DNA from 2 places in the Paenibacillus sp. FSL K6-1566 genome. Region 2 is predicted to be linked to the other one. Evidence: predicted binding sites of a transcription regulator. Region 2 holds the regulator's gene; the other holds the start of a gene.
What was found. The regulator CtsR, encoded in region 2, represses protease genes until heat stress. The targets are predictions, from matches to a motif close to ATGGTCAATAAAGGTCAAACA.

Region 1: a site for CtsR is predicted at 4,314-4,334, ahead of clpP (ATP-dependent Clp endopeptidase proteolytic subunit ClpP). Genes of this name have one in related genera too.

What each region holds. Positions count from the first base shown of each region.
Region 1 covers NZ_JBBOSR010000001.1:217,336-224,785, forward strand. The annotation lists gene NST08_RS01045 (ABC transporter permease) at 1-191, shown strand, start outside; gene NST08_RS01050 (ABC transporter substrate-binding protein) at 265-1,317, shown strand; gene NST08_RS01055 (PdaC/SigV domain-containing protein) at 1,696-2,766, shown strand; gene NST08_RS01060 (hypothetical protein) at 3,062-3,508, opposite strand; gene clpP (ATP-dependent Clp endopeptidase proteolytic subunit ClpP) at 3,639-4,235, opposite strand; tRNA gene NST08_RS01070 (tRNA-Arg) at 4,400-4,474, opposite strand; gene NST08_RS01075 (sugar-binding transcriptional regulator) at 4,738-5,781, shown strand; gene gap (type I glyceraldehyde-3-phosphate dehydrogenase) at 5,900-6,904, shown strand; gene NST08_RS01085 (phosphoglycerate kinase) at 7,099-7,450, shown strand, end outside.
Region 2 covers NZ_JBBOSR010000001.1:5,849,734-5,857,183, reverse strand. The annotation lists gene NST08_RS26460 (GntR family transcriptional regulator) at 1-151, shown strand, start outside; gene NST08_RS26455 (HTH domain-containing protein) at 314-745, shown strand; gene NST08_RS26450 (IS3 family transposase) at 742-1,647, shown strand; gene NST08_RS26445 (CtsR family transcriptional regulator) at 2,048-2,509, shown strand; gene NST08_RS26440 (UvrB/UvrC motif-containing protein) at 2,534-3,058, shown strand; gene NST08_RS26435 (protein arginine kinase) at 3,100-4,167, shown strand; gene clpC (ATP-dependent protease ATP-binding subunit ClpC) at 4,372-6,828, shown strand; gene radA (DNA repair protein RadA) at 7,230-7,450, shown strand, end outside.

The DNA of each region.
Region 1 (7,450 bases), 5.6 Mb from region 2:
TCTTCGTCGCCGGACCAAGCTCGACTACGCTGCCAATCTACATCTATGCCCAGGTGAAGCGCGGAATTTCGCCTGAGATTAATGCGTTATGTACGATACTGATTCTGGTGAGCATCACGCTCATCCTGCTGGCTCAATATATTCTTAACCGCGGCAGCGGGGATAAGAAACACAAAACGCTGCCGATTTAAAGCAAATGTTCCATTTCTTTTTGGGAAGGATCCGATATATCCATCATGGATACGAAAGAGAGGAGATAGGGAATTGAAAAGATCAAGATGGACCCGCCTGCTTGCTGCAGGGCTGGTCGCCGTATTGTCCGCAAGCCTTCTGGTTGCGTGCGGATCAAGCAAGGAGACACTTCACATTTACAGCTGGGCTGACAACTTCGATCCTGAGGTACTGGAGGATTTCGAGAAGAAGTTTAACGTAAAGGTCACGTATGACAACTACGCGAACAATGAAGATCTGCTGGCGAAGATTAAGGCCGGCGGCAGCGGCTACGACCTGATTCAGCCGTCCGATTACATGGTCAAGACCATGATTGAAGGAGACCTGCTGGAGCCGCTCGACATGAACAATATCCCGAACTTCGTCAATATTTCGGAGACGTTTAAGAACCCTTCTTTTGACCCGGGGAACAAGTACTCCATCGTCTACACGTCCGGTGTGACGGGGATTGCTTACAACAAGAAGTACGTGAAGGATGAGATCAACAGCTGGGAAGATTTGTGGAATCCGGAATACAAGGGCAAAGTGCTGCTTCTGGACGACAACCGTGAAATGATCGGCATGGCGCTGAAGAAGCAAGGGAAATCCAACAGCACGACGGATGAAGCCGAGATTAACGCTGCGGCCCTGGACCTTAAGACGCTGCTGCCGAACGTCCTTGCCTTCGACACGGATAACATCAAGCAGAAGATGATTCAAGAGGAAGGCTGGATTGCAACGGTATGGTCCGGTGACGCTGCATTCATCGCGGAAGAAAATCCGGATGTGGCGTATGTGGTGCCGGAGGAGGGCGCAACGATCTTCTCGGATAACTATGCAATTCCGAAGGGCGCGAAGAACAAGGAGCTGGCGGAGAAATTTATCAATTTCATGCTGGAGCCTGAAGTCAGCGCGAAGAACTACGAATATATCGGATACAGCAATCCGAATACGAAAGCGATGGAATTCCACAGCGAGGACTATCGCAGCAACACCATGATCAACTTGACCGACGAGGAGCTGGGCCGCACGGAATGGCTCGATAACGTCGGAGAAGCTCTCCAGATCTATGATCGCTTGTGGACCGAGCTGAAGAGCGGACGATAGAGAATTGGTGCTTTAGCACCTTTTTTATAAGCCTTGCCCATAGGGGCAGGGCTTTTTTTATTGGAATGGGGATCATGACGGAGGAGCAGCGGTCTATGAGATATGCCAAAGATTTTGAATGTTATAGAACCAGCTGAAGTGGTAAGACACTATAAAGAGATACGGTTCGCAGATCGATCAGGTGAAGGAAGCAGCCTGTTTATGGGAATTGGAGAAACATGGGGAAATAAGACTATAAGCTCATATTTTTCATGTAGTTCCTATAGCATGGAATCAAAATTGTCATTCACTTGTTACCAAACGGTGGTCCGGATTTTTTATAATGAATGAGGGTAATAAACAACTATGGCAACTTAAATTGGAAAAGGTGGAACTAATATGAATTCCAAATTTCGCGTATGCGCAACAATTATTGCAACTGGCGTCCTGCTCGGAAGTCTTGGCTTGAACGGACAGGTCATCGATGCAAGCCCCTCGAAGCCCTCTGTTTCCGCCAGCCACAACGTAGCGAAGAAGAATGAAGTGACATTGAAATGGAATGGCAAGACCCTATCCCAGAAGGGAGTCCTTCTGCACGGAGTTACTTATATCCCTGCAACCGTACTCCGGGATGCGGCGGGAATGCCCCTGAAATATGATTCGAAAAACCGTACGTATACCCTGAACGCCGGCTATCATCAACTAATTGCCGTTGTGTATGATTCGAAGGAAATCGGCTTGTTGGTCAACGGCCTCTATGCCGGAGAGCCTGGGGGTCAAATCCTCAACGGACGGCTCTATCTGCCGTTCAAGACGGTCAGCGAATACTTAGGGATCCAGGGACAATGGAGTCCGTCCTCGAAGACGCTCAGCTTGACGAAGAAGCAGAGCGATCTAACGATCAAATCGGAAACGTTGAAGAAGACGATCCAGGGCGTGGAAGCTGCTGCGAGTTATCCGGTTGTCAGCGGCCTAAGCAATGGCGAGGCCCAAACTCAAATCAACAGCGTATTGAAAAAGCATGCGGAAAGCGTGATCGCCCGCGCAGAGGAAAGCATCAAGGAGCTTCCTCCGGGTGAAGACAGCTTCCCTTATGCCTTCGAAGGCAATTTTGTGGTCCACTACAACAAGGACGGCTTGCTGAGTGTTACGGCGCATGATTATTCCTATCTCGGCGGCGCGCACGGCATGACCTTCAAGAACAGCTTCACGTTCTCCCTGAAGGATGGAAAGCTGCTGAAGCTTGGCGATTTCATCGACCTGAAGGGCAAGAAGAAGAAGCTCGACAACCGCGTCTTGAGCGAGTTGAAGAAGGGCGGGGGCTACCTTGGCGGATTCGAAGGAGTTCCGGAAGATGCGGAATTCTATCTGAAGGATAACGCCGTGGTCCTGTACTTCCAGCTGTATGAATACACGGCTTATGCCTACGGCTTCCCTGAATTTGAATTGAAGCTGAAGGAATGGAAATAAGGATGGGAACCGCAGGTTCTGAACCATGGGATAACTGAATCCTAGGGGGCGCGAGGCCTGTGACCGTTTGATACACTGTGATGTAAAGATGCAACAATGTGCCGGAATACAAAAAGAAATCCCTTGGATCGCAGCCTGAGGTTAACTTCAGGCCTAGCGGCCAAGGGATTTTTGTATGCGTAGGGCATGGCGGAGGGGTCTGCATCACAGTTGGGTATAGCTAATCAGACGGATATGGGCATTCACAAGCTCATGAACCAATTACGAATCCATCCTGAAGGGATCCGATGGAATCTCATGTTGCTTGTTGAGGATCCCTCCGTCTGAAGCGGGAATGTCCAATTCCGTAACCAATTATACCGGCTCCCCAACCAACGGCCGCATGGACAAGAGGATAAACCGTCTCCTCCGAGTGACCGGTGTAGTGGACGAGCCCGTAAAGGGGGACGGCGTAGAGAAGGACGAATGGAATGAGAACGACGTAGAGCTTCAGCAAGTAGCCGACGACCATGAAGAACACGCCGACGAGCCAATAAGCCGAGAACCAGCGGGGGTAGAATGTCTGATTGGTATACCCCATCACAAAACCGGAGAACAGAAGCAGAAGGACAAGAACAATGGAGGCAACTCCATGAATTGCATGCGGATCGGCGCCGGAAACGGCACGCTCCAGGTTCATGATCAGAAACGGAAGATGGACGAGCACGAGCATGAAAACAAAGGATATTTTAGAGCCGATCATAAGGACCTCCCTGTATATTAGGAATCAACAATGCAATTATACCAGAAATAACCATTGGGGTTGTTCTATACAGACATAAGAAAAAAGGCATGCACCTTTACGTGTGCATGCCTTTTGCATGTATTGCTTCTTATAGTCCTTGCGAAGGCGTCTTCTCCAACACTTGGTCGACGAGACCGTATTCTTTGGCTTCTTCAGCCGTCATGAAGTAGTCGCGGTCGGTATCCTTCTCGATCCGCTCCAGCGGTTGGCCGGTGCGCTCGGCAAGAATACGGTTCAGCTTGTCGCGCATCTTCAGAATGCGGCGTGCCCGGATTTCGATATCCGTTGCTTGACCTTGTGCGCCGCCAAGCGGCTGGTGAATCATGATTTCGCTGTTCGGCAGCGCGTAGCGCTTGCCCTTAGCGCCTGCATTCAGCAGGAATGCACCCATGGAGGCGGCCATACCGACACAGATGGTCGAGACGTCCGGCTTGATGAATTGCATCGTATCGAATATTGCCATCCCCGCGGTGATCGAACCGCCAGGGCTATTGATGTAAAGGTGAATATCCTTCTCCGGATCCTCTGCCGACAAGAACAGCATTTGGGCAATGATGGAATTGGCGACCACGTCATTGACGTCGGAGCCGAGGAAGATTATGCGGTCTTTCAGCAATCTGGAATAGATGTCGTATGCCCGCTCGCCGCGGTTGCTTTGTTCAACGACCATAGGTATAAAACTCACGTGAAAAACCTCCTCATTAAGTGCATCACTAATAAATACTGTTACCGTATTACCCACATGATAAACAATTTTAATCAAAAAGTCAAAGATAGTCAAACTATTGGGCAAAAAAAAGAGCCGTCATGGGCACTTTCGGGTAATTCATATATGAGAAAATTTAAAGATGGCGCGCCCGCGAGGAATCGAACCTCGATCTCAGGCTCCGGAGGCCTACGTCATATCCATTGGACCACGGGCGCATATAAAAAATCAGCAACGAAGATGATTATACCCTATCTAATAGAAAAACACAAGAGCGGATAAAACATTGTTTTGATATATAGAGAGGTTTCGATTTGGCCATAATGTATAAGAATGATGGTTGCAGAGAAATATACGTTCGGACACTTGCAACCTGCATCATTATTGGTTAGAATAGGGGTGGGACTTAAAAGGTTATCCCGGGACATTTTACGTCCAACCGATAGAAGAGCCGAGACGAAAGTTTGCAGGAGTGGAATGCATGCGTAACCTATTAGAAATACAAGAGCAGCTTCTGCCCGATTTGATGTACACCTTTAAACGAAGGTACACGATCCTCCATCAGATCAAGCTGTCCGGGCTGGTCGGCCGACGAACGCTGGCGTCATCCTTATCGATGACGGAACGGGTTCTGCGGGCTGAAACCGATCTTCTGAAAGCGCAGGGACTGATCGAGATTGAGACGCTCGGTATGCGGATCAGCCATGCAGGACTGTGTCTGCTCGAAGAACTGGAGCCGCTCATGAAGGATTTGTTCGGGCTGGTCGAGCTTGAGGAGAAGATCAAGAAGGCCTACGGACTCCGCAAGGTTGTCGTCATTCCCGGTGACAGTGAATCCTCTCCGGAAGTGAAGCGCGAGCTCGGACGTGCCGGAGCAAGAACACTGCTAAGCTTCGTCGAGAACGGCGATACGATCGCCGTCACGGGTGGATCCACGCTCGCCGAAGTCGCGGAGCAGATGTCACCGCTTGCGGCAGGGCCTCTGAAAGGCACATGGTTTGTGCCCGCACGCGGCGGTCTCGGAGAGAGCATGGAAATTCAGGCTAACACGATTGCTTCCAAGATGGCGAAGCGCGTGGGTGCCGAATATCGTCTGCTGCACGTGCCTGATCTCCTTAGCGAGGATGCCTATCAATCCCTAGTGCAGGATCAGCACATCCAGGAGATTGTGGATGTCATCCGACGTTCCCGGATCATTATCCACGGGATCGGCGACGCGATGGAAATGGCCAGAAGACGCAAGCTGGACGAGGACTCGATCCGCAGCCTCCAGCAGGATGGGGCGATTGCCGAATCCTTCGGATACTACTTCAGCGAGGAAGGCGCGGTTGTCCACAAGATGCTGACTCTCGGGCTCCGGCTGGAGGACATCATGCAGACGGAGACGATCATTGGCATTGCCGGCGGCCGAAGCAAAGGCAAAGCGATTCATGCCGTGCTGAAATTCGGGCACGAGGATATCCTCGTTACGGATGAGGCGGCTGCGCTGGAGGTAGAGAAGGAGATCGATGCAGCGGCATCGTAACCTTACGGTCCAGCAAGCATACAGGTGCAAGGCCTCGTTATTCTTTATCCCGTTGTCTTGATCGGCTTAACGGCCGGTCTTGAATATATTAATTTTACAAATATGGAGGGAACTACTCATGGTTAAAGTAGGTATTAACGGTTTTGGACGTATTGGACGCAACGTGTTCCGTGCTGCGCTGAACAACAGCGAAGTAGAAATCGTTGCAATCAACGATTTGACGGACGTAAGCACGCTGGCTCACCTTTTGAAATATGACACGACTCACGGAAGACTGAATGCAACCGTTGAAGCTAAAGAAGGCGCACTGGTTGTAAACGGCCGTGAGATCAAAGTATTTGCTGAGCGCAACCCTGAAGCATTGCCTTGGGCTGAGTACGGCGTAGAAATCGTTGTTGAGTCCACGGGTATCTTTACAGCGAAAGAGAAAGCTTCCGCTCACCTCAAAGGCGGCGCTAAGAAAGTTATTATCTCCGCTCCAGCTACGGACGAGGATATCACTATCGTTATGGGCGTTAACGAAGAGAAATACGATGCTGCTAACCACACCATCATTTCCAACGCTTCTTGCACAACCAACTGCTTGGCTCCATTCGCTAAAGTTCTCGACGAGAAGTTCGGCATCGTGAAAGGTATGATGACTACCGTTCACTCCTACACGAACGACCAGCAAGTGCTTGACCTTCCGCACAAAGACCTGCGTCGTGCTCGTGCAGCTGCTGAGAACATCATTCCTTCCACAACAGGTGCTGCTAAAGCGGTTAGCCTGGTTCTGCCGCAATTGAAAGGCAAGCTGAACGGTATGGCAATGCGCGTACCTACGAAGAACGTTTCCGTAACGGACCTCGTTGTTGAGCTGTCCAAGAACGTTACGCAAGAAGAAGTTAACGCAGCGCTGAAAGCAGCCGCTGAGGGTCCATTGAAAGGCATCCTGAACTACTCCGACGAGCCGCTCGTATCGAGCGACTACAATGGCGATCCTGCTTCTTCCACGATCGACGCGCTCTCCACAATGGTTGTTGGCGACAACATGGTTAAAGTTGTTTCCTGGTATGACAACGAGTGGGGCTATTCCAACCGTGTCGTTGACCTCGCTGCTTACATCGCAAGCAAAGGTCTGTAATTGATCCAGCCAACCAATCGAAGAGGAGTTCCGTTTACGGGCCTCCTCTTTGGTTCATGGTTTTAACCTGTTTTCATGCCAGAGTACTGGGAAGTAGCGAGAGAAGCCGGCTCTGGCGGGCGATTAGAGAGAGAAACGAGAGCAGCGGCATGCTGCCCGGCGAGGGAGAACATTTTGTTAGGAGGAACGTGGAGATGAACAAGAAAAGTGTGCGTGACGTAGAAGTAAGCGGCAAACGGGTGTTTGTCCGCGTCGATTTCAATGTACCGCTCGAAGATGGTAAAATTACAGACGACACTCGGATTCGCGAAACTTTGCCGACGATTCAATATTTGGTGGAGCGGGGCGCCAAGGTCATCCTGGCGAGCCATTTGGGCCGTCCGAAAGGCGAGGTTGTCGAATCGCTGCGTCTGAATCCTGCAAGCGAGCGTCTGTCCGAGCTGCTGGGCAAGCCGGTAGCAAAAGCGGACGAAGCTGTAGGGGAAGCAGTAAAAGCGCAGGTCGAAAAGCTGCAAAACGGCGACGTGCTGGTGCTTGAAAATGTTC
Region 2 (7,450 bases):
AGAGATGGCGGGTCTGCTTGGCGTCAGTCCGGGTACGCCGCTCCTCAAGCGGCTCAGATCCTCTTACGACGGTGCGGGGACGATTATTGAATACAGCATCGGTTATTACAATACAGAGCTTCAGCATTATTTAATCAGCTACGACGCGTAAAGACAGGGCGCAGCGGGAAGGCTCGAAAGGAATAAAGTCAGGGAAGAGCAGCCTTATGGCCGGGGATGAACTGTGACCCATAAGATGGACACTTTGAAAAAAGTGACTTCTTGTGGGTCATTTGTGTTTTAATCAAGGTATGTGACGAGGAGTGATACGAGAATGGGGAAGTTGAAACGGGTGCTCTTTACCGAGGAGCAAATGAGGAAGCTGGAGGAGAATCCAAACGTACACCATGTGACCGAGGCGGCCATTACATACACACCTGCATTCAAGCTGGAGGCGCTGAAAGCCTACAAGCAGGGGCAGACACCTTCAGAAATCTTTATTCGTGCCGGCTTCGACCTGGACGTTATTGGTCATAAGAAGCCCAAGGACAGCTTAAAACGGTGGCGTGAAACCTTCGAACTGTACGGTGAGGAAGGTTTGGCTACAGAGCGGCGCGGTAAGGGCAGTACAGGGCGCAAGCCAACTGGTCAGTTGTCAGCCGAAGAAGAATTGAAACGGGCTAAGGCCCAGATCAAACTGCTTGAAGCTCAAGTGGACATGCTAAAAAAGCTCGAAGCGCTCGATCGGCAGAAGAAGAAACGCTGACGCCCTCCGAGCGCTATGAGATCATAAATCGCACCATTCGGGCATATGGCCTGAAACGAATGACACGCTATCTATGCGAGCTCGTGGAAGTAAGTCCAAGCGGCTATTACAGGTGGCTGGGGACGGAAGAAGATCGTCAACTTCGTGCTGCCGCCGACGAGCAGGACATCCTTCTCATCAAGCAGCACTTTGACGCGCTCCGCGGCAAAGCAGGTGCGCTTGTGATTAAGATGCGGCTGGAACAGATAAGCGGCGTTGTCATGAACCACAAGAAGATTCGCCGGCTTATGAAAAAGGCAGGCTTGGTAGCCGTAATCCGTCAGGCGAACCCCTACCGCAAGATGGCTAAGGCAACTCAAGAGCACAAGACGTGTCCGAACCTGCTGGAGCGAAAGTTTGACCAAGGCGAACCTGAGAAAGTGTTTCTCACTGACATCACTTATTTGCGCTATGGAAGCGGACACTGGGCATACCTTTCCTGCGTGAAGGACGGGGCGACCAGGCAGATCCTTGCCGACAGCGTGGCAGCAACACTCGAGCTTCCAATTGTCGAGCGGACGCTACAGCGTCTTTTAGAGCGATTAGATGGAAACATTCATCCAGAAGCGATTCTGCACTCCGACCAAGGGATGCACTACACGCATCCTAAAACCCGTCTTCTCATTGCTAAGGCAGGATTTAAGCAGTCGATGTCGCGCAAAGGCAATTGCTGGGACAACGCCCCGATGGAATCATTCTTCGGTCACTTGAAAGACGACGTTGATTTTAGCGATTGCCAAACTATTGATGAAGTGAGGGTGCGAGTGAAGGAGTACATAAGCTACTACAACTCAGAACGATACCAGTGGACATTAAAAAAGATGACCCCCGATGAATTCAGAGGTCATCTGCTTGCTAGCTAAGCTCTAGGCGGTTTATTTCAAACTGTCCACAAATCGGGTCACAGTTCAGGAACCGGGATCAGGCTGCTTTTTTCTATAGCCTCGAGTGCGGGCGCGCGTTGTGGGGATTAAGGGCAGGCTTGGAAGGCGCTCGAAGAGGCAAAATTCCTGCGGGGCTGTGGCTATAAGGGTGAGAAAAAATGGGCAGACTACGAATAACAGACCGGCGCGAAAATTTTGTGGCCCCCCCTTGGCAAATTTTAAAGTTATGCTATAATGAGATTAAAGTCAAAGAAAGTCAAAGTCAACGGGCAGGGTTCGCTGATTTTGATTATGGTTAAAATTTAAAGGTATGACTCTGTGCGGACGTGTAAGATCACAATCCGTCTTATCGTTTCAAACAGTGGAGGATGAACAGACCATGCGTAATATCTCTGATATTATCGAACAATACCTCAAGAGCATTTTGCAGGAAAGCCCGGAGGGAACCGTTGAAATTCAACGGAACGATCTGGCGGAGCAGTTCTCCTGCGTTCCTTCCCAGATCAACTATGTCATCAGCACCAGATTTACGCTGGAGAAGGGCTTTCTCGTCGAGAGCAAGCGCGGAGGCGGCGGTTATATCCGCATCCAGCGGATCGAGCTTCCCCAGCATTCCGCACTCCACCAGCATCTGCATCATACGATCGGCAGCCGGATCGACCAGACGGTCGCGGAAGGGCTGATCTACCAGCTGGAGGAGTCAAGGTTCTTGAACAAACGAGAGGCCAGCTTGATGCGGGCCGCCATTTCGAGGGATTGCCTCAATGTGAAGCTTCCTTACCGGGATGAGCTCCGTGCGAGAATCATGAAGGCCATGCTTATTGCTTTGTTAGGTAAGTGAGTCTGTGTAAGGAGGGCATGGAGTATGATATGCCAGGAATGTGGTAAACGACCAGCGACATTGCATTTTACGAAAATCGTGAATGGCGAGAAGACCGAATTTCATTTTTGTGAATCTTGTGCCCGTGAAAAAGGGGAATTGATCCCCGGGACGTCGAATGGTTTTTCTATACACAGTTTGCTGTCAGGGCTCCTGGATCTGGATCCTTCCGGCAAGGGCCAGAATGCGGGAGCCAAGCCGGCGCAGACACTGCGCTGCGAGGAATGCGGCATGACGTATTCCCAATTCAGCAAGCTTGGCCGTTTCGGCTGCAGCTCGTGTTATAAATATTTCTCGGATCGCCTGGATCCGCTGTTCAAGCGAGTGCATGGCAATACGTCCCATGTCGGCAAGGTGCCGAAGCGGACCGGCGGTGTCATTCAGCTCAAGCGCAAGATTGAGGAGCTGAAGAAGGAGCTTCAGTTCCGGATCGTGCAGGAGGAGTTTGAAACGGCCGCCGAGATTCGGGACCGGATCCGCGAGCTTGAGCGAAATATCGCCCAAGGATGAGGAACTTATGATGATGCACTTTTAGCTAGGAGGAATGCGTGATGTCTAATCACCGGTTTACCGATACGGCGCTGAGCGAATGGATGCGCGGGAATGGTCAGGATTCCGACATTGTCATCAGCACCCGTGTCAGGGTGGCGCGCAATCTGCAGCAGCTTCCTTTCCCGCTGCTGGCGACGAATCAGCAGTCGAGCGAAGTGCTAGAGCGCCTGATCAGCGTCATCAAGGATAGGGAGCGGCTGAACGATTTCGGGGAGCTGCATGTTATCAAATTGAGCGATATTGACGATTTGGATAAACGGGTGCTTGTCGAGAAGCATCTGATCAGTCCCAATCTGGCCAATGAATCCCGAAACGGCGCTGTCATTTTGACAGAGGACGAATCCGTCAGCATCATGATCAATGAAGAGGATCATCTACGCATACAGTGTTTATATCCGGGCTTTCAGGTTAGAGAAGCTTGGGAGCGGGCGACGGCGCTGGACGATATTTTCGAAGCGCATGTCGATTATGCCTTTGATGACAAGCGGGGATACCTGACCAGCTGTCCGACGAACGTCGGAACCGGCCTCCGTGCCTCGGTTATGATGCATCTGCCGGCGCTGGTGATGACCCAGCAGATCAACCGGATTCTCTCGGCCGTGTCTCAGGTGGGCTTGACCGTTCGGGGCATTTACGGCGAGGGCAGCGAAGCTGTGGGCAATCTGTTCCAGATCTCCAACCAGATTACGCTTGGCCAGACCGAAGCCGAGATTATTGAAAATCTTCACAGTGTCGCCCTGCAGATCATTGAGCATGAGAAGAACGCCAGACAGCGTCTTCTTAATGAATCCAAGCTGCGGATCACGGACCGGGTGATGCGCTCCTATGGCATACTGTCCTACGCGGCGGTTATGGATTCCAAGGAAGCGGCGCAGCGGCTGTCCGATGTCCGTCTCGGTGTGGATCTGGGATTGCTCGAAGGTCCGGCCAGCTCGGTGATGAATGAGCTTAATGTGAAGACGCAGCCGGGCTTCCTGCAAAAGACGTTCGGGGAGAGCATGAATCCTTCGGAACGCGATATGTACAGAGCCAAGCTCATCAGGGAAACGCTGGCTGCGAAGCCGTAGATGAACTTTTGATTAAGAGACAGGAATCTAGAGCTTTCAGGAAGAATATTTCTTGACCCGGGATAAAAATGCCAGGGTTCGGTTAATGGAATATAACCGTTGTTTCTTTTAATAGGCGAATCGGGCAGCATCGCGACCCTTCGGGGCGGCGATACACCGAAATTCGTGAGGGTAAATATACATGAAACGTGGAGGTGCAATATTATGATGTTTGGCAGATTTACGGAACGTGCTCAGAAGGTGCTTGCATTGGCTCAAGAAGAAGCCGTGCGTCTGGGACATAACAATATCGGAACAGAGCATATTTTACTCGGACTCATCCGCGAAGGAGACGGCATTGCGGCTAAAGCGCTGATCGGCCTCGGGCTTGGTCTTGAGAAAATCCAAGACGAAGTAGAGACCTTGATCGGACGCGGCCAAGAGCAGCCAACCAATATTGCCTACACGCCGCGGGCGAAGAAGGTTATTGAGCTTTCCATGGATGAAGCCCGCAAGCTGGGGCACACCTACGTTGGAACAGAACATATTTTGCTTGGATTGATTCGCGAGGGCGAAGGCGTGGCAGCACGCGTGCTGAACAATCTGGGCATCAGCCTGAACAAGGCGCGCCAGCAGGTGCTGCAGCTGCTCGGCAGCAGCGAGGCGGTATCGAGCCACCACGGCACGCCGCAAAACGCAAGCACGCCTACGCTGGACAGCTTGGCCCGCGATTTGACCGCGATTGCCAAGGAAGGCAACCTGGATCCGGTCATCGGCCGAAGCAAAGAGATTGAGCGCGTCATTCAGGTGCTGAGCCGCCGCACGAAGAACAACCCGGTTTTGATTGGGGAACCAGGGGTCGGTAAGACGGCCATCGCCGAGGGCTTGGCTCAGCGCATTATCAATAATGAAATTCCGGAAACGCTCCGCGATAAGCGGGTCATGACCCTCGACATGGGCTCGGTCGTGGCCGGCACGAAATACCGCGGCGAGTTTGAAGACCGGCTGAAGAAGATTATGGATGAGATCCGCCAAGCGGGCAACATCATCCTGTTCATCGACGAGCTGCATACGCTGATCGGTGCAGGCGGTGCGGAAGGCGCGATCGACGCTTCCAACATTCTGAAGCCGTCTCTGGCGCGCGGCGAGCTGCAGTGCATCGGGGCGACGACGCTGGATGAATACCGCAAATATATTGAGAAGGATGCTGCCCTTGAACGGCGCTTCCAGCCAATCACGGTGGATCAGCCTTCTCCGGAGGAAGCGATTCAGATCCTCTACGGGCTGCGTGACAGATATGAAGCGCATCACCGCGTGAAGATTACGGATGAGGCGATCGAGCAAGCCGTGAAGCTGTCCGATCGTTACATTACGGACCGGTTCCTGCCGGATAAGGCCATCGACCTGATCGACGAGGCGGGCTCCAAGGTACGCTTGAATACGTACACGATTCCGCCGAATCTGAAAGACCAGGAAGCGCATCTGGAAGACATCCGCAAGGAGAAGGATGCCGCTGTGCAAAGCCAGGAATTCGAGAAGGCCGCTGCACTTCGCGATACCGAGCAGAAGCTGCGCGAAGAGCTCGAAATTACGAAGAATCAGTGGAAGGAAAAGCAGGGCCGCACCGATTCCGAGGTTACGCCTGAGGATATCGCCGATGTCGTGGCGAACTGGACCGGAATTCCGGTGAATAAGCTGAAGGAAGAAGAGACGGAGCGCCTGCTCAATCTCGAAGAGATTCTGCACAGCCGCGTCATCGGTCAGGAAGAAGCCGTTAAGGCTGTCAGCCGTGCGGTACGCCGTGCACGCGCAGGTCTGAAAGATCCGAAGCGTCCGATGGGCTCCTTCATCTTCCTTGGACCTACAGGCGTTGGTAAAACCGAGCTTGCACGCGCGCTTGCCGAAGCGATGTTCGGCGATGAGAATGCGGTCGTTCGGATCGACATGTCCGAGTACATGGAGAAGCATTCCACGGCACGTCTGGTCGGAGCGCCTCCGGGATACGTGGGCTACGAGGAAGGCGGCCAACTGACCGAGAAGGTTCGCCGCAAGCCATACTCCGTCGTCCTGCTGGATGAGATCGAGAAGGCGCATCCTGAAGTGTTCAACATTCTGCTCCAGGTGCTGGAGGACGGACGCTTGACCGATTCCAAGGGCCGCGTCGTCGACTTCCGCAACACGCTGATCATCCTCACGTCGAACGTCGGCGCCGAGGCGATCAAGCGCAATTCGACGCTCGGCTTCACCGCCGTGACCGATGCGGGCCGCGATTATAACAATATGAAGACGAAAGTGATGGATGAGCTGAAGAAGAGCTTCCGTCCGGAGTTCCTGAACCGGATCGATGAGATCATCGTGTTCCACTCGCTCGAAGAGAAGCATATCGCCGAGATCGTGACCTTGATGTCCGACGAGCTGCGCAAGCGGCTGCGCGAATTCGACGTGGAATTCGAGCTTACCGATCAGGCGAAGGCGTTCATCGCGAAAGAAGGCTACGACCCTGCCTTCGGTGCCCGTCCATTGCGCCGGGCCATCCAGAAGCATATCGAGGACCGTCTTTCCGAGGAACTGCTGAAGGGCAATGTCAAGAAAGGCGATGCCCTCATCATCGACGAGGAGAACGGCGAGCTGTCCGTCCGCAAGAAGGATAGCGTTGCTGCCGCATCGTCCGAGACCGAATAAGCGTAGATTCCCCCCCTGCTGGATTATTTCCAGCGGGGGTTTTTGATTTTAGGGTACCAACCTAGCGGAGAGGATGGAATCGTTCCGAAGAAGCGACAGCGCTCGCCTTTAAAAACCGGGAAGCCACCACGATAATCCATTCCAGTTCCCCTTGTTTAACAGCGATCGTAAGAATGATCAGGCAGCGAAGCGGACACACCGCTTGTTCGTAAATGATCATTAAACAAATGCCGATTCTCCTTCGGCTCTTTAAATTTTAGACAAATCCATCCCATCCTGTGTAAAGTTGTGCAATTTGCCTTTACGGTCAATTAGAAGAAATGGTAAACTTTGATTAATGCCTGATTTTGCAGGGTTTTACGGATTCCGACAAAGGAAAAGGCAACATAAAGGAGACTTCCATGGCCAAAACTAAGACGAAATTTTTCTGTACCGAATGCGGCTATGAAGCGCCGAAATGGTTCGGGAAATGTCCGGGCTGTCAATCATGGAATTCCATGGTAGAGGAGACCGAGACGGTAATCAAGACGCAGGGGATGAATTCCCCTCTTTTTCATAGTAAAGAAAAGCCCCTTTCCATCATAAATATAGAGAGCGGAAAGGAACCGAGAATCCAGACGGG